DNA from 3 places in the Paenibacillus sp. E194 genome. Region 1 is predicted to be linked to each of the others. Evidence: riboswitches for the same ligand, from Rfam matches in the RefSeq annotation. Region 1 holds a riboswitch; each other region holds the start of a gene.
What was found. A riboswitch is a leader RNA that binds a small molecule or an ion and turns the genes downstream of it on or off. The one in region 1 is predicted to bind cyclic di-GMP.
Positions count from the first base shown of each region.

Region 2: linked by a shared signal. The riboswitch ahead of AZ66_RS01230 (CAP domain-containing protein) and the one ahead of AZ66_RS30510 (CAP-associated domain-containing protein) in region 1 are both predicted to bind cyclic di-GMP.
Region 3: linked by a shared signal. The riboswitch ahead of AZ66_RS33350 (glycosyl hydrolase family 18 protein) and the one ahead of AZ66_RS30510 (CAP-associated domain-containing protein) in region 1 are both predicted to bind cyclic di-GMP.

Region 1 covers NZ_JMDX01000053.1:9,215-16,256, forward strand. Annotated here, with positions in the region: gene AZ66_RS09835 (ABC-F family ATP-binding cassette domain-containing protein) at 1-43, opposite strand, end outside; gene AZ66_RS09840 (helix-turn-helix transcriptional regulator) at 719-1,159, shown strand; gene AZ66_RS09845 (macrolide family glycosyltransferase) at 1,156-2,337, shown strand; cyclic di-GMP riboswitch class I at 2,811-2,900, shown strand; gene AZ66_RS30510 (CAP-associated domain-containing protein) at 3,111-4,736, shown strand; gene AZ66_RS09855 (S-layer homology domain-containing protein) at 4,794-5,705, shown strand; gene AZ66_RS09860 (DUF6612 family protein) at 5,874-6,647, opposite strand; gene AZ66_RS09865 (DUF6612 family protein) at 6,816-7,042, opposite strand, start outside.
Region 2 covers NZ_JMDX01000004.1:46,388-53,429, reverse strand. Annotated here, with positions in the region: gene AZ66_RS01235 (SpaA isopeptide-forming pilin-related protein) at 1-3,380, shown strand, start outside; cyclic di-GMP riboswitch class I at 3,510-3,600, shown strand; gene AZ66_RS01230 (CAP domain-containing protein) at 3,729-4,787, shown strand; gene AZ66_RS01225 (class D sortase) at 4,860-5,477, opposite strand; gene AZ66_RS01220 (NAD(P)/FAD-dependent oxidoreductase) at 5,666-6,598, opposite strand; gene AZ66_RS01215 (alpha/beta-type small acid-soluble spore protein) at 6,669-6,956, opposite strand.
Region 3 covers NZ_JMDX01000102.1:4,807-11,848, reverse strand. Annotated here, with positions in the region: gene AZ66_RS33350 (glycosyl hydrolase family 18 protein) at 1-3,583, opposite strand, end outside; cyclic di-GMP riboswitch class I at 3,693-3,777, opposite strand; gene AZ66_RS15365 (TrmB family transcriptional regulator) at 4,258-5,067, shown strand; gene AZ66_RS15360 (AzlC family ABC transporter permease) at 5,147-5,875, shown strand; partial or broken gene AZ66_RS15355 (AzlD domain-containing protein) at 5,866-6,193, shown strand; partial or broken gene AZ66_RS15350 (IS5/IS1182 family transposase) at 6,309-6,506, shown strand; gene AZ66_RS15345 (helix-turn-helix transcriptional regulator) at 6,653-7,042, opposite strand, start outside.

The DNA.
Region 1 (7,042 bases):
CTCCATAAAAATGGGTTACTTCTTCTACAGATAACATACTCATCTCATTCTCTCCTTTGCATGTGCGTTAATGATGCTCAACGCCAGGCGAGAGAACAGCTTCATAAAGAAAGTATTTGCTTGTGTGTATGCAAAAAAGGGCAAGGCGAACGAATCGCCTTGCCCTATACAAATAGCCCATAATAGGTAGTTCAATATGTCCTTAGTGCTGCAGGCCAATACGAACAGACCGTGTCTGTTGGTTCCGCTTGGTTCTGCACCCAAAGTTCATGAACGCATACTTGTATATGAAAAAAGGAATCGGTTCTTTATCCACTGTTCTTCGATTTGGCGTTAAGCTAAAAATGGGCAGACTTCTCCCGTCTTAAGCCAATTTCCGTTGAAGAACAGTTGACAATACCGCCATCCCCTTTCTAATCCTCATCATCATAAAATGGTATTACGAGGAAAATCATACACGATCATGGCTCGTCCTGTCAAGAATATGCAAAAACCGCCGTTCATTACTGTATTAATTTGATATGATATGGACGAATTACAGTGCAGGAGTATTGGACACGAGGCGTTCTTGGACGAGCTTGTACCTTAGGTTCATTTGACCCGCAAAATCGAAGTGTATGAATACTTCGCCACAATTCTTAACATAAACTGTTGCGAACTGTTGATAGATTTCCACCTTGGTTCTTCTATATATTTAATGTATACGGAGATGAAAAATATGATTGGTATGAATATTCGTGTGTTGCGTAAAAAGCATAAATTCAGTCAGGAACAATTAGCTGAGAAGGTAAACGTATCACGACAGACCGTAGCAAAGTGGGAAAACGGGGAGGCCTTGCCCGATATTTTTAAATGCAGGATACTCGCTGAACTTTTTCAAGTAACCTTAGATCAATTATCCCGTGATATGAGTGAAGAAGCGGCGAATCAGCTCGCTCCCAAGGGGAAGCAGTTCTTTGGTGTTGTGAAAGTAGGAGATCGGGGACAGATTGTCATTCCTAAACAGGCACGCGAAATGTATCAGATTCAAGCTGGTGATAAGCTGATTGTCTTGGGAGAAGATGCAACAAAAGGAATTGCTCTCTTAAAAAGTAATCATTTCATGGAATTTGTAGAGATGATCCAAAAAGCGGAGCGGGAGGTAGATGAATCAGAATGAGCAAAATTGTATTTTTTTCGATACCCGCGCATGGTCATACCAATCCGACCATTCCGGTGGTAGCCGAGTTAGTCAATAGAGGCCATCAAGTTTGGTACTATTCCTTTCTAGAGTTTCAGGAAAAAATAGAAGGTGCTGGTGCTGCATTTATTGCTTGTGATGAGTTCTTGCCCCAGCTATCACAAAAGGAAATGGATCGTAAGGTTGGCAAAGATTTTACAGCATTAATTGAGATGGTTGCCGATACGACCATCGCTTTGGATGAGAAGGTATGTAAGGAATTAAGGGAAATTCAGCCGGATTGTATTGTATCCGACTCTATATGCTTTTGGGGAAAATTATTTGCTAAAAAACTAGAAATTCCATATGTTTGTTCGACTACTACCTTTGCTTTTAACCAGTATACTGCGAAACTGATGAAGCGTGGTTTCATCGATTTATGGAGAATGATCGTGGGTTTGCCCCGAATGAACAGAAAAATTCAGTTGTTAAAGAATCATGGGTATGAAATAGAGAATTTTGTATCGATTGTTCAAAATAATAATGAAACAGACACCATTGTCTATACCACGAAAGAATTCCAACCGATGGCGGATACGTTTTCTGAGCGATATGCTTTTGTCGGACCTTCCATCAAGCAGTCTCCGTCGGTACAGAATATTAAAAGGGATAGAAAACTAATCTACATTTCCCTTGGGACGATACTGAATCAAAATCAAGCTTTTTACCAAAACATTATCCAGGCATTTGCAGATACGGACTATGATGTTGTGATGTCAGTTGGTGAAAAAACGGAAATTGCTTCTCTTGGCAACATACCAATAAATTTCACAGTGAAAAACGTCGTAGATCAAATATCGATATTACAGACAGCAGATGTATTTATTACCCATTGCGGTATGAATAGTACGAATGAAAGCCTGTATTTTGGAGTTCCAATGGTTTTATTTCCGCAACATAGCGAACAAGGATTAGTGGCTGATCGGGTTGCTCAACTGGGTGCAGGTTTAAAGTTGAAAGGAAAGAAGCCAAAATATGTGGCAGCAGCGGTATCTGAGGTGTTGACGAATCGGACATATCAGGAAAATGCGCAAAAACTGTCAGAAACTTTTCAGAATGCTGGTGGTGTAGTAGAAGCGGCCAATGTGATTCTAACTAAAATTGAAGTGAAATCTTAATGGTGTCCGATAATTACGTATTGAACTATAGACAAAAAACATAAAGAATCCCGCGGTATAGTATATCACGGGAGTTTGTCTTCAATCTAACTGAATTCAATGGAAATAGCCTTAGAAATATGGTCTCGACTGTTAGATGAAAATAATGTTGTAGACTGGGAGAGCCAATGAAAAAGACAATTGCCGAGCGATAACTCGTACATCACATATGTATTCCCGGAGCAAGCAGATCATTCCCATTGCGAGGTCTTTTCTGCATAGATACTGCTGGTAGCCTGAATGAGAGAATAGTAGATCGATCACTTTCGTGATCCTTTTTTAAAATGGGGCAGCTTCATTGAAGAAGTGCATGACTAACATAAATATCGTACTGGGTTGATAGACGTGGTACTTGATGAATTTTGCGTACCTATAGGCACAGTTGTATACAAGCTGTTCATTAACATGTTACTATAGACATTTAATCTGTAACATTTGGATAATGGCAAACCCTAGCGAAAGCAGGGGACGCAAAGCCACGGGTCTAATGTATTTCACAATGCGATGACAGCCGGGTTGCCCTAATTGCGACATTACGTGCGTCTTTTTTTAGTGCGCTGCCATTAGGGTGGCGCTTTTTTTGTGCTATTGTAAAACGTCCCCGCTGTTCATCTCATTTGATCGCAGAATGTAAAAGAATAGGAGATGAAATGATGCGGCCATGTTGTACAGCAACCAACAACGCAATGTACCAAGAACAGCATAAACACATTAAAGCAGGAAGAATGCGGCGTATGACGATTACAGCTAGCGCTGCGCTGTTAGCCGGGATACTTATCTATCAGCCGACCCTTTATGCAGCGGATAAGCTGGTCGGTAGTAAGATTACTGTCACGAAAACGAACAATGCTCCGCAGGCAGGGGCAGACCAACTGCAAGGCATCACCATAGGAATGAGCGAGGATCAACTATTCCAAAAAATCGGACTGCCGGTTCGCAAGGATCTAAGTGAATATGGCTTCGAGTGGTATATTTACAATCAGGATTATAAACATTACTTACAAGTTGGTGTTCAGGATCACAAGGTCGTTGCACTCTATACGAATGCGAATGATTCTTATGGCAGCATTGGATTCGGTTCAACCAAGCAGGAGGTAGAGGTAGCCTTCGGATCTTCCCTCAGTCAAATTAGGAAAGGCAATACGATTTACAATATGGACAACAGCGGACAATATAGCCTGCACAAGGTCGGCGGTATGTATGCAACCGTGTTCTATGATCTCCATCAAGGGAATACGGTGACGGCTGTCCAATTTATTGCCCAGGATGTGGAACTGGCGTTCAAGGGGTACTTTGGCACGCCTAGCAAGCGATTGCAGACAAGCTTTGAGCAACAAATCCTCGATTTGGCTAATGCTGTGCGTGTCCGCGAGGGCATGAAGCCATTGAAGTGGAATGAAAAGGCTGCGGGAACTGCTCGCAAGCATAGCGACGATATGGGGCTGAGAAGCTTCTTCGATCATAACAATCCGGACGGCAAATCACCGTTCGATCGGCTGAAGGCGGACGGAATCGTATACCAAAAGGCAGGGGAAAACATTGCTGCTGGACAGTCGAGTGCCATCTTCGTTCACGGGAACTGGATGAACTCGAAAGGACATCGTTCGAATATTTTGGGAGACTTTTCTCATCTAGGGGTGGGTGTGTACTTCGGGGGGAATTCAAATGTATATTACACACAGAACTTCGTCACGCAGAATTCCGTCGACGATAAAAAGCCCGATCCCGATGTTGTATCTCCTAGCCTCAGCAAATCTAAGGTTCTGACAGGAGATCCATTCGATGTAAAGGTCGAATATTCTGTGTCGGAAGCAGTATATTCAGCTTCATTCAGTCTTACTTATGACAGCCGCTTGACTCTCTTAGATATAAAGCCAAGCGTTACGATGGCTACCTATCAAAAGTTGAACTATCCGGATGTCCCACTTATCACGACAAAGAACATAACCGATTTACCTAATGGCCAGAAGCAATTGGATTACTCCGTAAATCTCAACGGAGGCGCTTATGAAGGAGACGGCGACATAGCAACCATCGCTTTCTTGAGCGACCAAGAAGGGAAATATACCTTCAATCTTGTAAATGCGAATCTGTTCAACGCAAACAATGAACGGATCCGAATCGGTTACATTCACTCGTCTACCGTTGATGTCATCAAGCCGTCTGTTCCGAATCCGAAGCCAGAGTTGCCTATTTCGTCTTCCTCATCTGAAGGCTCTAGAGGTTCTAGTAGTTCTACACCTTCGACTTCTGTGGGAACAATTCCAGCCGGTAAGACGATGAAGGCAGGATTACTGGCAGAGACGATGAAGGAGCATGCAGTGAATGCGGAGTTCAAGATAGATGCGAATACCGTGTAAAAACAGCTGCAGGACAAAAATGCCAAGCAGGTTCAACCCGATATTAGCGATGTAAGCATGAAGGATTACAATGAAGTCTCCTTCACGCTGGACAAATCGGCCGCCAAACTGCTGCAGGAATCAGGCAAGGATTTGCTTCTGTCTACAGCCGAATTCGATATTACCATTCCGAATAAGTCTATTGTGGAACTCATCGGAACGAGCGGACTCGAGCTTGTGGTGTCTCTTGCAGAGCATAAGGACAAAGGTTTTAGCAAGCATCATAGCGAGACGACCTTTACGTCTCCGATGATCACGATCCGTGGGCCGCAAGAAGCAAAGAATATCCTGTTGGAAATCTCCTTGAAGCTGATGGAAGCTACAAAAGATATTCGTAAGGCAGGCGTGTACGCAGAAGCTCAAGGCGTAACAACCAATGCTTGGAGCTATAAACTGGCCGGAATGAAGGCAGCTGATAAGAAGCATATTTCCTTCCAGATCACGCAGTTCGGCACCTACACGATTGCAGAGCATGCAAGATCCTTCGATGATCTTACTGCACATTGGGCAAAGGATGAAATTGAAGTCATTGCAGCTCACGGACTGATGCGCGGCAAAGACAGCATACACACATTCAAGCCGAACGAAGTTATTACCCAAGCGGAGTTCGCCACCTTGCTTGATCGCTTGACGAATAACGAAAAGACTTGGGAACAGCGGATTGCAGAGCCTGGGGCACGTAAACCGATTACTCGCGAAGAAATGGTCGTGATGCTTACGCGGGCATTGAAAATTGATCTGTCCCATTCAAGCGCTTCGCTTGGATTTAAGGATGAAGCATACATCTCACAGGATGCAAAGACAGCCGTTGTGTACGCAGTGAGCAAAGGACTTATCAAAGGAACCACCGATAACAAACTTGATCCGGCGGGAACGCTCACTCGAGCGCAGGCGGCACTCGTCTTGTACCGCGTGATACACGAGCAATAAGATATTCATCATGACACAAAAAGCAGAGATCCTAGATTGTCACATAGGATCTCTGCTTCTTTTTTCCTTTTACGGGGTGTACCGCGTGATAACAGCAATGCCGTCGGAACTATATTTTCTCAGTCTATAACTTTATTTTCTTTCTTCATCGATAATCGAAATCATATCTTATTGAGCGTTGTCGATAACATCCTTCGGCACTTTAATTTCAGCCACTTCGTTATGCTTCGTAATTGTGCTTGTCACCTTCATGCTGATCGAAATCTTCTGTCCATTCTCTTCCCCTTCGAGCACAAGTGTAAAGTCGCTCTTTGTCGGGAAGTAGGTTTCCATATTCACGCCATATGTCATGGTAAGCGTCTTAACATTCATCTTGCCAAGCGCTTCCGCAGCTTCTTCACCAGATGACTCGGACAACAGCGTCTTCGCCAACTCCTTGCCTTTATCGCCTGATACATCCGTAGTCATGATGTATTCGTTGCCTTCCTCGGTAATCTTCGAATCTTTCTCTAGCGGCTTGAATTTGTCGAGATTTTGCGTCAAGCTCATTTGGCTTTTAATATTCGTTTCCCACTGGCCCTTCAACTCATCCGGAACTTTCGCCCATTCGCCATTGACCTGAGAGTATGCTCCTTCTTTGGTGAAGTATTGTTTAATCGTTTGGTTCGTTTGGTCTGACACAATAGACGTATCTTGATAGAAACCAAGCGGTTCCTTTGTGAAGTCAGTTTTGATTCTAATATCCGATTTTTCTTCTTTGCTGCTGTCGCCTTGAATCCCATTCACTTGCTCAACATGGACATCCATTGAATAGCTCTTCAACGTTTTATCCGCATCCGTAGCCTTTTGAATCAATTCTCCTGCCGTAGGTGTTGAGTTACCGCATGCTGTAATGCCTAGTACTACCATGATCGCTACGAGTGCTGCTGTCCACTTTTTCAAAACCGTCTGCCTCCCAAAGTTAGTATGCTCCCTCATATTAACCAATATAGATTGACAGACAAAGTGAGCGTAGCCCTATTCCGATAGAGCAACTAGTAGAATAGGACTACTTACGCAATAAAAAACCGCCGAATCCATAGATTCGACGGTCTAGGCTATACACTGTGATTACTTAGCACTGTCCAATACTTCTTGTGGCACCTTAATTTCGCCAATCTCGTTATGCTTGGAGAATGTGCTTGTCATGACCATATCGAGAGCAACGTTCTGCCCTTGCTCTTCTACTTCCATAGACATATCAACATCGGATATCGTCGGCAGGTACGACTCCTTGTTGACACCAAACTTCATTTTGATGCTTTTAATCTTCATTTGTTCAATCATTGCTTCCATTT
Region 2 (7,042 bases), on a different contig from region 1:
TTGATTTTGTACCAAGCAGCGTTGTAATTGAAGAGGCTGGTACACAGAAGAAGCTGGTAGCAGGGAAAGATTACACCGTAACAAAGACAGCTGCAGGCTTTGAAATTCTCATCGAGAATATCAAAACAAAGCATAAGATCTCATATGTAACAAAGTTTGATCCTAATAAATTCACAAAGGAAGAAATCAACACGGCAAAACTTGTGGATTGGAATGAAAAAGATCCTCAGGTTCCTTATATCAAAGTAACTGGAAAAGCGAAACCGGATAAATATACGGTTACAAATGGAGACAAAACAGGCAGCTACAATGCGATAACAAAAGTGATCACATGGCAAATTGACTTCAATTACAATTTAAATGAGATTAAGGAGGCAGTCGTTAAGGACTTCTACACAGAGGGGCAAGATTTTGTAACGGGTTCCTTGAAGGTGTATGAATTAAATCTTAATGGCGGAGAAAATGACGTTAAGCAAGGAACGGAGATCTCCGATTATACGTTCCAAAATGTGAGTGAAAACGGTCTAGACGGTATCGTCATTACCTTCACGAAGAAGCCGATCAATACGGCATATCGTATTACGTATGATACTAGTTTGAAAGGTAAACAGGTATATAAAACTTATAAGAATAATGCAAAAATGTATGATATGGGCGATGCCGGGAAGAAAGTATTCGAGAAGTCGGCAGAAGTTCCACCGGCATTTGGCGGAGAGTATGTATCCAAGAAAGGCGAGCAAGGGAAAGGTGAAAAATCTGATCTTGCATTATGGAAAGTTTCCATTAACCGAAGCCAGTCCTTTATTGACAAAGGTGCGGTTCTAACAGATACCTTATCAAAGGGTCACACATTGGATCAAAAATCGATTAAGCTCTATAAGCTAGGAGCGGGAGAGGCAGGAGCACAGACTGGCGGGACACTGGTTGAGCCTCTGGACAGTGTAGCGAAGCTTGAATTTAACGGGCAAACCTTCACACTTACGTACCTTGACAGTCTGGAAACATCGTACCGAATGGAGTATCAATCCTATATTGATGCTAATGACGGTGATGTCATTACCAATGATGTGTCTTTTAAGGGGCAGACAGTTGGTCAAGGTAACAAAGAGGCACAAATTCAGGTGAGTCTCTCTGGAGCTGGAGGGGGAGCAAACCCTTCAGGACGCGGTAAATTAATTATTAAAAAAGTAGATGCAAACAATGAAAAAATCACGCTACCAGGAGTTGAATTTGAACTCTATGATCAATCGGGAACTGTCTTACTAGAAAAATTGGTTACTGATAAGAATGGTGAGGCAACTTTTACAGATAAGAGATTTAGAAAATATAAGCTCAAAGAAGTAGAAGCGCCAAAAGGATATTTTATTCAAGGTGATGGTTGGAGCTCTGTTTCGTTCAAAAAAGACGAGCAAATAGAAGTCATCAAAAACACGAAAGGCGTATGGGAATTCGAGTTGACCAAGGTCGATGCGGATTATCCATCCAAGGGGCTGCAGGGCGCCATCTTCAAGCTTCAATTAAAGGATGAACATGACGTGTATCAGGATGTTCCTGGTAGAACGGATGAGCAGACGGATAAAAACGGGAAGCTTAGGCTGAAAGATCTCCAACCCGGAGGCAAATACCAACTTATTGAGGTAAAGGCTCCTGAGGGATATAAGTTGGATTCAAATCCAAAGCCGATTCAATTTGATATTAAAAAGGATCAGACAACACTAGCAACGCGTACGGTTGAGAACACACCACTTCCTGGCTCCATTACTGTAACGAAGAAAGATGCAGCTAGCGGTGCGTTGCTCTCTGGTGCGGAATTTGTCCTTAAAGATGCGAAAGGAAATATCATTGCCGCGAAGCAAACTGTTGCAGATGGTATCCTGAACTTCGACAATTTAAAGAGCGGCACCTACTATGTAGTAGAAAAGACAGCGCCAGAAGGGTATGTGCTCAATACTCAGCCGATTACAGTTGAAGTCAAGAACGGAACGGACACACCGGTTACCGTCTTGAACAAACTGGTTCCAGGATCGGTGAAAATCATTAAAGTGGCGGCAGGCACGAATACTACACTCCCTGGTGCAGAATTCCGTATCCTTGATGCACATAAGCAGCCAGCCAAGGATCAAACAGGCAAAGAATTGACACAGTTGGTAACGGATGAACATGGCCAATTAATCATTACCAATCTGAATCCAGGCCAATACTTCGCGCAAGAAACGAAGGCACCGGTAGGGTATGTGTTGAACGGTGATTTATTTGAATTCACAGTAAGCAAGAAGGCAGTAGCTGAAGTGAAGGTACCGAATACACGTGAGCCTGAAGTGCCTAAGACCGGAACTGCTAAGTTGGTTAAAGTTGATGCGGCCAATGAAGAAAGGAAATTGCCAGGTGCGGAGTTCCGTTTGCTGGATGCGAATAAGCAGCCAGTCAAGGATCAAGCAGGCTTGGAATTGCCGCTGCTAATCACGAATGAGCATGGCGAAGTCACGATTCCGAACCTGAATCCGGGCAAGTATTATGCAGAAGAAACAAAGGCGCCAGTCGGATATGTGTTGAACTTGGAAATAATCGAGTTTGATGTGAACGCTGGCAAGGAAGCAGTAGTCATGATACGTAATACACTTGATTTACCGCCGACGGGTTCAGTGAAGGTGATTAAGATTGCATATGAGAATAAAGAGAAAAAGCTGTCTGGTGCTAAGTTCCGCCTTCTGGATGAGGAGAAGCAACTGGTTAAAAATGAGGCAGGAGCAGAGCTTCCAATCCTGACGACGGATACGAACGGAGAAGCATTCCTTCCAGCCTTGAAGCCGGGTAAATACTTCTTCGAAGAAACTGAGGCGCCGAGCGGCTATATTCGCAATACTACATGGATTGGGTTCGAAATTACGGGAGGACAGTTGACTGTCGTTACGGTTGAGAATGTCCGTTATACCGATGGAGGGGGCAAGACGGATCCTTACAAACCGTGGGAGCCAAGCAAGCCAGGCGACAAGACACCTCCCAAGACAGATCCGAACATTCCAACGATCCCTGGGCAGATCGTCGATCCTACAGATCCAAAGACGCCAACAAATCCTGGAACGACGACTGACCCTGATCGACCAACTGTACCTGGTGAGACAACTGATCCAGATACAGAAGATACGACGGAGCCGGGCGGAAACAAGGGCAATCCAGACGGTGACAAGGATGATGAAGGAAGTCCGGATGATGCAGATCTAGGAGCCAAGACGGATTCGAAGAAGCCGAATCCTAAACCGGGCGGCAAGCTGCCGCAAACTGGTGAAGAAGCGCCTGTATCGCCAATCGTCGGTATGATTCTAATTACTGCCGCAGCACTCATGTGGATTGCTCGGAAGCGATTATTTGTAAGACGTTGATGTGATGAACCGCCAAGGAGAGTTCCTTGGCGGGCATCCTACTATTCTGTCCACATACAGAAGATTACAATCGTTCAGGTGTGTACAAGCAGTTCTGTTGCATGTTACCATAGACATATAACGGTTACATTTGGATAATGGCAAACCCTCGCGAAAGCAGGGGACGCAAAGCCACGGGTCTAATGCATTTACACAATGCGATGACAGCCGGGTTGCCCTAATTGCGACAATACGAGCGTCTATTTAAGTGCGCCGCCATTAGGGTGGCGCTTTTTTGTATATACAAGAAGCGCCCCTGGTGTTCATCTCATTCGAGCGGATAACGTCAAAGAATGGGAGATGGTAAGAATGGGGACACGTTGTATGGCAACAACTGACAACAACGCAAACTGGCAAGTAGAAGAAAAACAATCATTAGTAGGCACCAAGCGACGAATTGCAATAGGGCTTAGTGCTGCATTGCTGTTCGGCATGTTCATGCCACAGCCAACTCTCTATGCAGCGGATGCAACAAGCGGAAGTGGGGCTGCTGCATCAGAATTGAATGCGCCACAGGCGGCAGGAGTCAAGGTTCTGGGCATTTCGCTCGGTATGAGTGAGAAGCAGCTCTTCGAGCGACTGGGACAACCAACACGCAAAGACTTAAGCGAGTACGGGTTCGAGTGGTACATTTATAACAAGGACTATAAGCAATATGTGCAGGTCGGTGTGCTCAACAAGAAAGTTGTAGCCCTATACTCGAATGCTAAGGCTGATTATGGCAGCATTGGATTTGGTTCGACGAAGCAGGAAGTCGCAGTAGCCTACGGGTCTTCTATCAGCCGAATTAAGAAAGGGAATACCATCTACAATTACAAGGATAACGGCGGAACATACAGTATGCACAAGATGGGCGACGCTTATGCGACGGTGTTCTATGATTTGAATCAGCGCGGTACAGTAACAGCTGTCCAATTCATTGCTGAAGCTGTGGAATTGTCGTTCAAGGGCTACTTCGGAACGCCTAGCGAGCAATTGCGGACAAGCTTCGAACATCAAATATTCGATTTAACGAACGCGGTTCGCGTACGCAATGGCAAGAAGCCGCTGCAATGGAACGATAAGATCGCGGGAACAGCACGCGAGCATAGCGGTGATATGGGAGTAAGAAGCTTCTTCGATCATAATAACCCGGATGGCAAGTCGCCGTTCGATCGAATAAAGGCAGACGGAATCATATATAAGTCCGCAGGAGAGAATATTGCCGCTGGCCAGACGAGTGCTATCTTCGTTCATGAGAACTGGATGAACTCGGAAGGGCACCGTGCTAACATATTAGGGGATTATTCGCGGATGGGTGTAGGCGTATTTTTCGGAGGTAAATCGAAAGTCTACTACACGGAAAACTTCTATACACCACGAAGCTAGCAGGCCGTGGTAAAAAGACGCCTTCAATCCCACAGAAACAGTGGTGTTGGAGGCGTCTTTGATTGATGCGGCTTAAGGAGTCTTCTCCATGACAGCCTTCACAATAAGTCGGTGTGTGGCTGTGTCGATTGGATCACAGGTGATGAGTGTCAGCTCCCGGTCTGTTGGATTCTGATCGAGAACGGACAGGTCTTCTGGGGTCACGACGGATTTCGATTGCACGGTATACGTGTAGGTCTGATCTGATGTTTCTAATTGAACTTTATCGCCTTTTTTCAACTCATCGAGCCTGTTGAAGTGTCTGCCGAATGTCAGACTGCGATGGCTCGCCAATACAAAGTTGCCAATCTCGCCTGGCATTCGGCCGGGGACAACGATTCCACTTCCAACCTTGAGAGAAGCAGGTGTGGCTCCTTCTACCATAGGTTCTCGCAGATCGATTTTGTCGATCGATATTGCCCCATATACTAGGAGACCGTCAATGGATTTAGGCTCCCGTTTTTTTGGTGTGGTTGAATCGGTTTGTGTCTTGGAGATTACTTGAATGCTGTCTTGCGGCAAGTTGTCCCACTCAGTAAGGAGACGAAGCTCTCTTTGTTGTTCGTTGTATTGATTCCACTTCGGATATAGGATAAGAGCTAACCCAGCAAGGAGAAACAATAGAGCCGTGAAACCAAGCAGTCTGGACATGATTTGATTCTTCTTCGTAATAAGAGGCACCCCCTTAACGCACTATGTCTGTGCCTCTATTGTACCGTATGTAGCAATATGTTTTCCATAACTCACCATGATGGTAGGTGCGATTTCGTAGGGAATCGGATAGCAGCAGTGAAACTCAAATGCAGCAATCGGATGCTGGAAGGTGGCATTGGCAAAATCTAAGGTGATGAGGATCCTTCTTTAGAGGAAGCCTGTTGACGGATTGCTTTATGCATCCAAATGGCAGCTTGTGAACCTTCCGCCATCGCAATCGTAACCTGTTCCGAATGCACACATACATCTCCTGCTGCCCATACGTTGGGGACATTGGTCATTTTCGTACGTGGATCCACCATAATGTGTTTATTTTCATGACGTTCTATCCCAAGCTGCTCTGCGAGGGAGGACTTCACCTCATTGCCTCCGAAGGCAACAAATCCACGCTCTCCATCAATGATCCTTCCATCGGAAAGTCTCACGCCACGGAAGACACCTTCTGCCTCACATACTACTTCTTCAATCTGTGCTTTAATTACTTCAATTCGCTGAGCGTCCAATTGGTGCATTTGATCAGCAGACAAGGGCTTCTGCTCGTGATTCACATAGACGACGTCACGGGTCCAATACAATAGCGTTAGTGCCATATCAGCTCCTGTAGTGCCAGAACCAAGCACAATGGTTCGCCGACCGCTCACTTCATAACCATCGCAATCAGGGCACACATACACCGTAAGGCCTAGGCAAGGCATGAGATTGGGCAAGGATGGAAGCCGATCCACGATTCCAGTGGCGAGCAGGAGTGTACTTGCTGTGAAGAGGCCATTCTCTGTTGTCGTCACGGTGAAGCCACGCTCGCCATTAGGTGCGAGACTCGTCACGGTATCATCAAGCAGATGTATGCCTAACGACGTGGCCTGCTGTTTACCCAAAAGACGAAGCTCAGTACCGGACACTCCCTCAGGCCATCCGAGCACATTATGGTAGGAACGGCATATCGTCGATCTGCCATAACCACTATCAATCACCAGCACGCGGTGTCGATACCTCCCCAGCTGAATGGCAGCTTGCAGTCCGGCAATGCCGCCACCAATAATAATGCTCTCATAGCACATAAGCAGACACTCCTACCCTTGCTGAATGATTATTTCTTGAAATAATGCCTGGCATGCCAAACAAGAGATCTTACTTCCCCTGCTGCTTCGTTAAATTCTCCTGAGCAAGGCGAATCATCTCCCGCACCATCGAGCCGCCGATTCGTCCGCCAACGCGGCCTGCATCTTCCGTTGACAACTGTCCATTGTACCCTTCTTGCAACGGCACACCCAGTTCCTTAGCTACCTCATATTTGACATCATTCGGCCGGTTCGGATCTACTGCAAATCCTTCGCGGCGCATGACCTCGGCTTTAAAAGCATTGACGCTGTTCTCGGCACCTGTAACAAGCAGCTTTCGACGACTTCTTCGGGACATAACCGTGTTCCTCCTGTGTCTTCAAAATAGTTACTCTTCATACATTCCCCCTCCCAATCGAAATTATGTAAGAAGTGAAGAGGAGT
Region 3 (7,042 bases), on a different contig from region 1:
CGGTAACGGTAATATTGCGCTCTGTAGAGGCTTGCAGGCCTTGATTGTCTTCTACAGTGTACACCAGCTTGTAGGTTCCCGGAGTAGAGGAGTCAACCGTTCCTTCGATCACGATGCGATCGGTCAGGTCACCGTCCTCTTCATCCATAGCGGTAACTCCTTCTTTCGGATCGAAGTGATCGCCCACGAGAATTGTTTTATCCGCAGCGCCATGAATCACTGGCTTGTGATTGATCTTTTCTGCCACAGTGATCGTGCGTTCAGCAACTGCTTGCTGTCCTTGGCTGTTCTCTACGGTGTACACCAGCTTATAGGCTCCTGGGGTAGAGGAGTCAACCGCTCCTTCGATCACGATGCGATCGGTCAGGTCGCCGTCCTGTTTGTCCGTAGCGGTAACTCCGTCTCTCGGATCAAATTGCTCGCCAACGAAGATTGTTTTATCTGCTGCACCATGAATCACAGGTTTTGAAATTACCGGCGGGGTGCTACCATTTCCGAATGTTTTGAAAATATCGGTAAATTGATATTGGGCCGTTACGCCGCTGTTGTTTTCCAACATTGCATCCCGGTTCATCGACCAGAAGGAGGTCATCGCCAGCCCTTTCTCGATCGCATGATCCACAACCAACTGCGACCACTCCGTCGTAAAGATCGGATGAAGGTTGCTTTCGAACCCGATAGATGGTGTCGTACCAATGATTCCATAAGCCTCTTGATCGGTTAGATCGATGTTGGCGAATTGCTTGTAGTATTGCTTCACTTGATTTTTCGTCGAATCAACGGCTCTCAGAGAAGCTGAACCATAGTTTTCGCCAGGCTGGAGCGTACCACTGCCGTAGTTCATCGTCATGATGTTCACGACGTGGACATCCACGGCAGCAGACAAGTAAGCTTCCAACACATCCAGTTGAACAGAAGTCAGACCGCTTGGCAGTACAGGGAGTGTTATTACGATATCGACTCCCGTTGCATCCTGCAGCTTCTTAATCGCCTTTGCGTTGGCGATATTCATGTCTTTGTTCTGAGCGCCGCCCTCAATGTCAAGGTCAAATCGGGTCAGTCCATAGCCTTGAACCAGCTCCATATAAGTATTAAAGAGCGTATCGGTATCTTGAGTAACTTCCCAGAATGCAGCTCCGTTCGCACCGCCTAGCGAGATCGTGACATCTCCGCCCAACTCGCGAATTTCCCGGATGGACTGCTTAATTCCTTGATATTGGGTGTCTTGCGGATTCTTTTCGCTTAGTAATGCATGTCCTCCCCAGCCCCATTGCACTTTGCCGTCCGCTACTTGATGCCCAACGGGCTGAACAAAGCCAAGATTGAAGAATTTCACGCCGGTATCCTCGGAAATTCTGGCAAGGTTAGGAGCGCCGTTGTTGGAATAGCCCGGCTTGGTAACCCATGCAACCATGTCGATGAATGGGGAATTGATTTGCTTCGGCCACTCGATTCCTTGGCCAACCCCAAAGTCATACCCCGGTGCTGTCGTTTCGATAACGGTAATGGTACGTTGTTTCTCGACCGTTAATCCTTGCGAGTCCGTAACGGAGTAAACCAGCTCATACTTGCCGGCTGCATTCGTATTGACTTCTCCCGTCACGGCAATATGGGATGTGAGATCTCCGTCTTCTGCGTCCGTAGCCGTTACGCCAGCCAGCTTATCAAAGTTGTCGCCGACTGTAAGCGTCAGGTTCGTTACGCCATGCAATACAGGCGGTTGATTCTTGCTTGGAGCTTCATCACCCCAAATGAGTTGTCTGTTCATTTCTGGGCTGTTATCCGACACCCGCTGAACCAGCTCCATGCTTGTAATCTTGGCATCTCCCTTTAGTTTGAACGTATAGGATCTGCCAGTTTCAATCGTTTTTGCATCATAGACCGATTTCAAATCGACGACCGTGTAACCGTTCTCATTAGTTACGATACCCGCCAAATAATCGCCGGAAGTCAGCGGCCCATCGGCTTGGATGTAAAGCTTCGGCAGCTTAACCGTTTTCGCGCCTCTTTCCACGGCTCTCAACACTGAATTCGATTCGGTCAAGGACTCGTTATTGAAGAGGGAAATTTCAACCCCTTTATTGTTGCCCCAAGCTTCTGTATACGATTTCACATCTGCCGTAACGTCCAGCTTGGTATATTTAATTTCATGGGTTGTCAACGGCTGGCTTCCGAAGAGGCCTTCTTTCGTTGTCTTTGTTAATTTGTCACGCTTGGTAGGATTCGTAGTAGGGGCATCGTTGGAAGCCATCCAAGCAATTACGCCGCCCAGACCATTCTCGAGCACATATTTCGTTTTCTCTTGAATGGATCGTTCATTGTCATAGGTGTAGAATACGCCAGTTGTCCCATCATACAGATAGGGAGCTTTGGCTGCATCATCCCAATATTCCTTGAGATTTGGGTAAGTGGCCTTTAGCTTGTCAAGGTTGCGATAAGACCAAATCCCTGTTCGACGGCCGGCGTCCCCAATGGTGAGCGCTGCTTCGCCAACCGCGCCGCGGGATGGAGACTGATCCGCATCCTTGGCGGATAGTGCCGCTTCGCCGAATAGTCCTGGATGACTCGGATCGGATCCTTGCGACACTTTATCCCAGCCGCGAGTGTAGTAGGCCGCCCCAATCACAATCTTGTTCGGCTCGGCACCTTGCTCAATCAAGTATTTTACGCTTTCGTCGACCGACAGGTTGTTGCCCGTGAGCGGGTCGTTCGGATTCGTATACAAGCCAGTATGATGGCCGCTTACTTCATCCCATGCGCCGCGCATGTCATAGTTCATAATGTTGGCGAAGTCTACAATGTTGAACAGTCTAGGCACATCTATGCCGATATCGATCTTGCTCTTTGGCGCCGGAAGCGCAACAGACAGTTCATACGCTTTCCCAAGCTCGGATCCTTGCTTATTCAATGCGTTTTTGAGGTCTTGCAGGAGCAAAATATAATTGTTTTTATCCTCCGGCGTGGCGTATTTCGTGCCTTCATCGTTCTTATTATCGACCAGATCAGGCTGTCGAATTTCAGCTGGGAACTCCCAATCGACATCCACGAAGTCCATGTTCGTGTACTTGATGAATGTCATCACATTTTGGATCAGATTCGCCCGTTTTGAAGCATCGGCCGCTACGACAGAGAAGTCGCCTGATTTCGACCATCCGCCAAGAGAGATGCCAATCTTCAGATTCGGGTTTTCTGCGCGCAATTGCTGTAGGGCGATAAGGCTGCCCGCATTGGCCGCTTGCCATTGTACGCCTTCCTGGCCGACAGGCGCTTCTACAGCCGCATCTTTGTCCGTAAAGACAAGGTTGCCTTGGGCGTCAAAATCGAGAAACGCATAGTTCAAGTGGGTTAATTGATCGCCAGGAATATCCTTGGGATAGAAGTTCCCTTGTCCTCCCCAAATCGACCAATCGCCATAGTACATAACATTCCGGATTTCCTTTGTCGCGTTTTTGACCACAGGTTCCTGTGCTGCGGAAACAGCCGACCCTGCATAAGCCGGTGCCAACGAAGACACGAACATCATGATGGTCACTACCGTCATTGCGAATAATCTCCGGGCACTCTGCTTTTTCCTAGTCTTCATCCGTTACTCACTTCCTATCAATAGATTTTATTAATAGGCAGCTAGGGTGGGGGATCTTGCTATAACTATACAAAACAACGCATACGACTAATAGGGTTAGGATCTATTAATCGGCAACTGGCTAGCATAGAATTTCTTCCTTAGCCCCTTTAGTTTTGCGTCACTAGATTTCCCTAGCTTTGCCTAGTAATATCTGTGCAAACATGCATACTCTTGCATAACGATACATGTTTACACCGTTAAATATACAGCAGTTTCGCGTTTATTTAATGGGTCATACGGATTATTTGTGAATATCTGAACATAGTTCGATATTATTATTCACTTATAACCCTATCATGTTAAAATCCGGATGCGATAAGAGGATGTTATATGAATTCCATATGGTTTGATGTTGGGCATCAGCCCCGTAACTGCGCCGTTCTCTCGATATTCCCTGCAATGTATTTTTACATATTCCAAATTTGCGATAAGGCTTGGGCAGTAGGTCTAAAGGGAGGGGGTGAGACTATTTAAATTTGGATAAACGATCCAGAGTTCGTAAAATGATAACCGAGTGTAACTTTCCTTATAAGTCAAATTAATGCAATCAATATCGTTCATTCGCTATAGCTTTGACAGCTAATTCATTTTATTTTATAGTAAGTAACACACTAACTACTAAAGGAGTTGCCATGGAAGAACTTTTTAAAGAACTTCAGAAATGGGGCTTTTCACAATATGAATGTAAAGCGTACATAGGGCTTTTGAAAAACTCCCCTATAACCGGATATGAAATAAGCAAAAGGTCGGGTGTGCCTCGTTCAACGATTTATGAAGTATTGGCAAAATTAATGGATAAAGGTGCGGTGTACACAGTACCTTCTGACCCCGTAACCTATGCACCTTTACCAGCAAAAGAGTTAATCCATCGATTGCGTAATGACTTTGACAATTCTATGGATTATCTTGAAAAGAATTTATCTGCGTTAGAAAGTGAACAAGAAGTAGATGTTATTCGACGCATCAGCAGTGATGAGCGCGTTGTGGCCGAAATGATTGACATAATCGATAAAGCTAAAAAAGAAATATGGTTGTCGATCTGGGAACCACAAGTCGCTTCGATAAAAGGTGCTATAGATGAGCGGATAAAGGATAATATCCACGTCTTTTCTATTCTTTTTGGAGCACCTGAGATTCAGCTTGGGGCAACTACTCATCACAATTACATGGCTCCAGAAGTAGCTGAGGAACGTATGAACGGCCGCTTAACGATTGTTGCACGAGATAATGAAGAAGTCTTAATTGCAAATTTCGCGCCAAATACACCTGCATGGGCGGTAAAAACGGAAGACCCGGCACTTGTGTTAATCGCGATGGAATACATCAGGCATGACATTATGTTCTCAGAATTAGTGAAAGAAGTGGGCCCAGAGAAAGCAGAAGCGCTTTGGAAAAACGCTCCTAACCTATTTCATGTTGTTACCGGGAAACGGTTCAAATAAATTGAACCGTATTTTCTTTCACTTTTTCGTAGTAGTTAGTAAGTTAGCTTCTAATACTTGAAAATAAAGAGGGAATGAAATGAGTCTGTCGAACGTCCAAATGAATTCGTCTCCGAGAGATGAGGATAGCTTTATCCAAGGAGTAAAAGATTGTGTCCCCACGCTGCTGGGTTATTTAAGTATCGGATTAGCTGCAGGTGTGATCCAAAAGACTGCGGGACTTAGCATCACTGAGATCGCTCTGATGTCTATGATTCTCTATGCTGGCTCAGCTCAGTTTATTGCTGCGGGTATGATAGCAGCAAGTAGTTCGATTACTGCCATTATTATTACGATTTTCTTTGTCAATCTTCGTCATATTTTACTTAGTGCCGCACTAGCACCTTATTTCCGGCATCTTACTCCACTTCGCAACATGCTAGTAGGTACTCTACTCACCGATGAGACATTCGGTGTCGCGATTACCGAGGCGGCCAAGAGAAAGCGAATCAGTGAGAAATGGATGCATGGTCTCAACATAACCGCTTATGTAAATTGGCTTGTAGCGAATCTAGCAGGAGCATTTTTGGCACAATGGATTTCGAATCCGGAGAAATTCGGACTAGCATTTGCCTTGCCAGCTATGTTTATTGGCATTCTCGTACTCTCCATGTTAGGGCGAAATAGAATCAAACTTGATATCGTTGTCGCAATTATTGCAGTGGTCATTGCTGTGGGAAGTTCTTTCTTTTTGTCCAGCAGTATGGGCGTTATTGTGGCTACAATTATTGCTTCAACAATAGGAATGGTGGTAGAAAAATGGAAGTAAGATGGGACATTTTTTTGATTATTCTAGGCTCAGCTTTTGTCACGTTCATTCCAAGGGTCGTTCCTCTTATGGTGCTTAGTCGTTTTGAATTACCAGAATGGGCAATGCGTTGGTTAAATTATGTTCCCATTTCTGTAATAGCAGCTCTGATAGGTCAAGAGATATTTATCCATGACGGAAAGCTTACATCTCTTACCAACAACATTGAATTTTTTTGCAGCCATACCGACTTTTTTAATTGCGATAAAAACAAGAAGTTTATTGGGAACCGTACTGGGCGGTATTATTTCCATTATCATTTTACGCTTATTGTTTTGAAACTTGATACTAGAGTTTTATCGAGGATACATGGCTATGAGTATAAAATTTTATATGCGCGCTGTAAAAAGGGTCTAGTGGCTGAAATACCTACTGCCAAAAACTACACACCTAGCAAATGGTATTCCAAGAGGGAGAATTTTTCAAAACAAAGGCAAAAGAACGCTACAAAATTGAGGCGAAGAACAGTGAACTCAAACATAGACATGGGTATGGCGTAGCGTTATCCTTAGATCTTGTTGGCATGGAGTTACAAGGCATAATGGCAATCTTCGCTCTTAACGTGAAGAGAATAGTAAAGCTACCGAAGTGAGAAGCCAGTGGTACAGGCTTGTGTATACAGTGAAAAAGACGACTATTATCCCATAAATAGAATAATAGTCGTCTTTTGTTTCGCTCTACGGCCTCGGATTGATCCAAGGTTGTATTGCTCGATTTATTGTTCTGATTCGATTGGGGCTACTTGTCGTTGCGAGATATCATTTGATGATAACGATAAACACTTGATTCCGACATTCCCATTATTTCAGCAACTTCATTTATTGTACCTTTAACTTCAAATACCCCGTATTCCTTTAATTTGAAAATAGCAAGTTTCTTTTGTTCAGGTGATAACTGAGCACCGGATTCTAATATATCTTTATCTATTACTCCATAAATGATATTACGAATATTATCGGTAAGTTTTTCAATAGGTTGTTCCTGGTCAGTTTCCTGTTCGATAAGATCTATAGCTGAACTTAGATTGGCCAATTTTAATATATCCTTTGCGACTTTTCTATAGACATCCGCATCAAAATTTATACATAAAAGACCTTGTAATTGACCTTCACGATCTTTTATAAATAA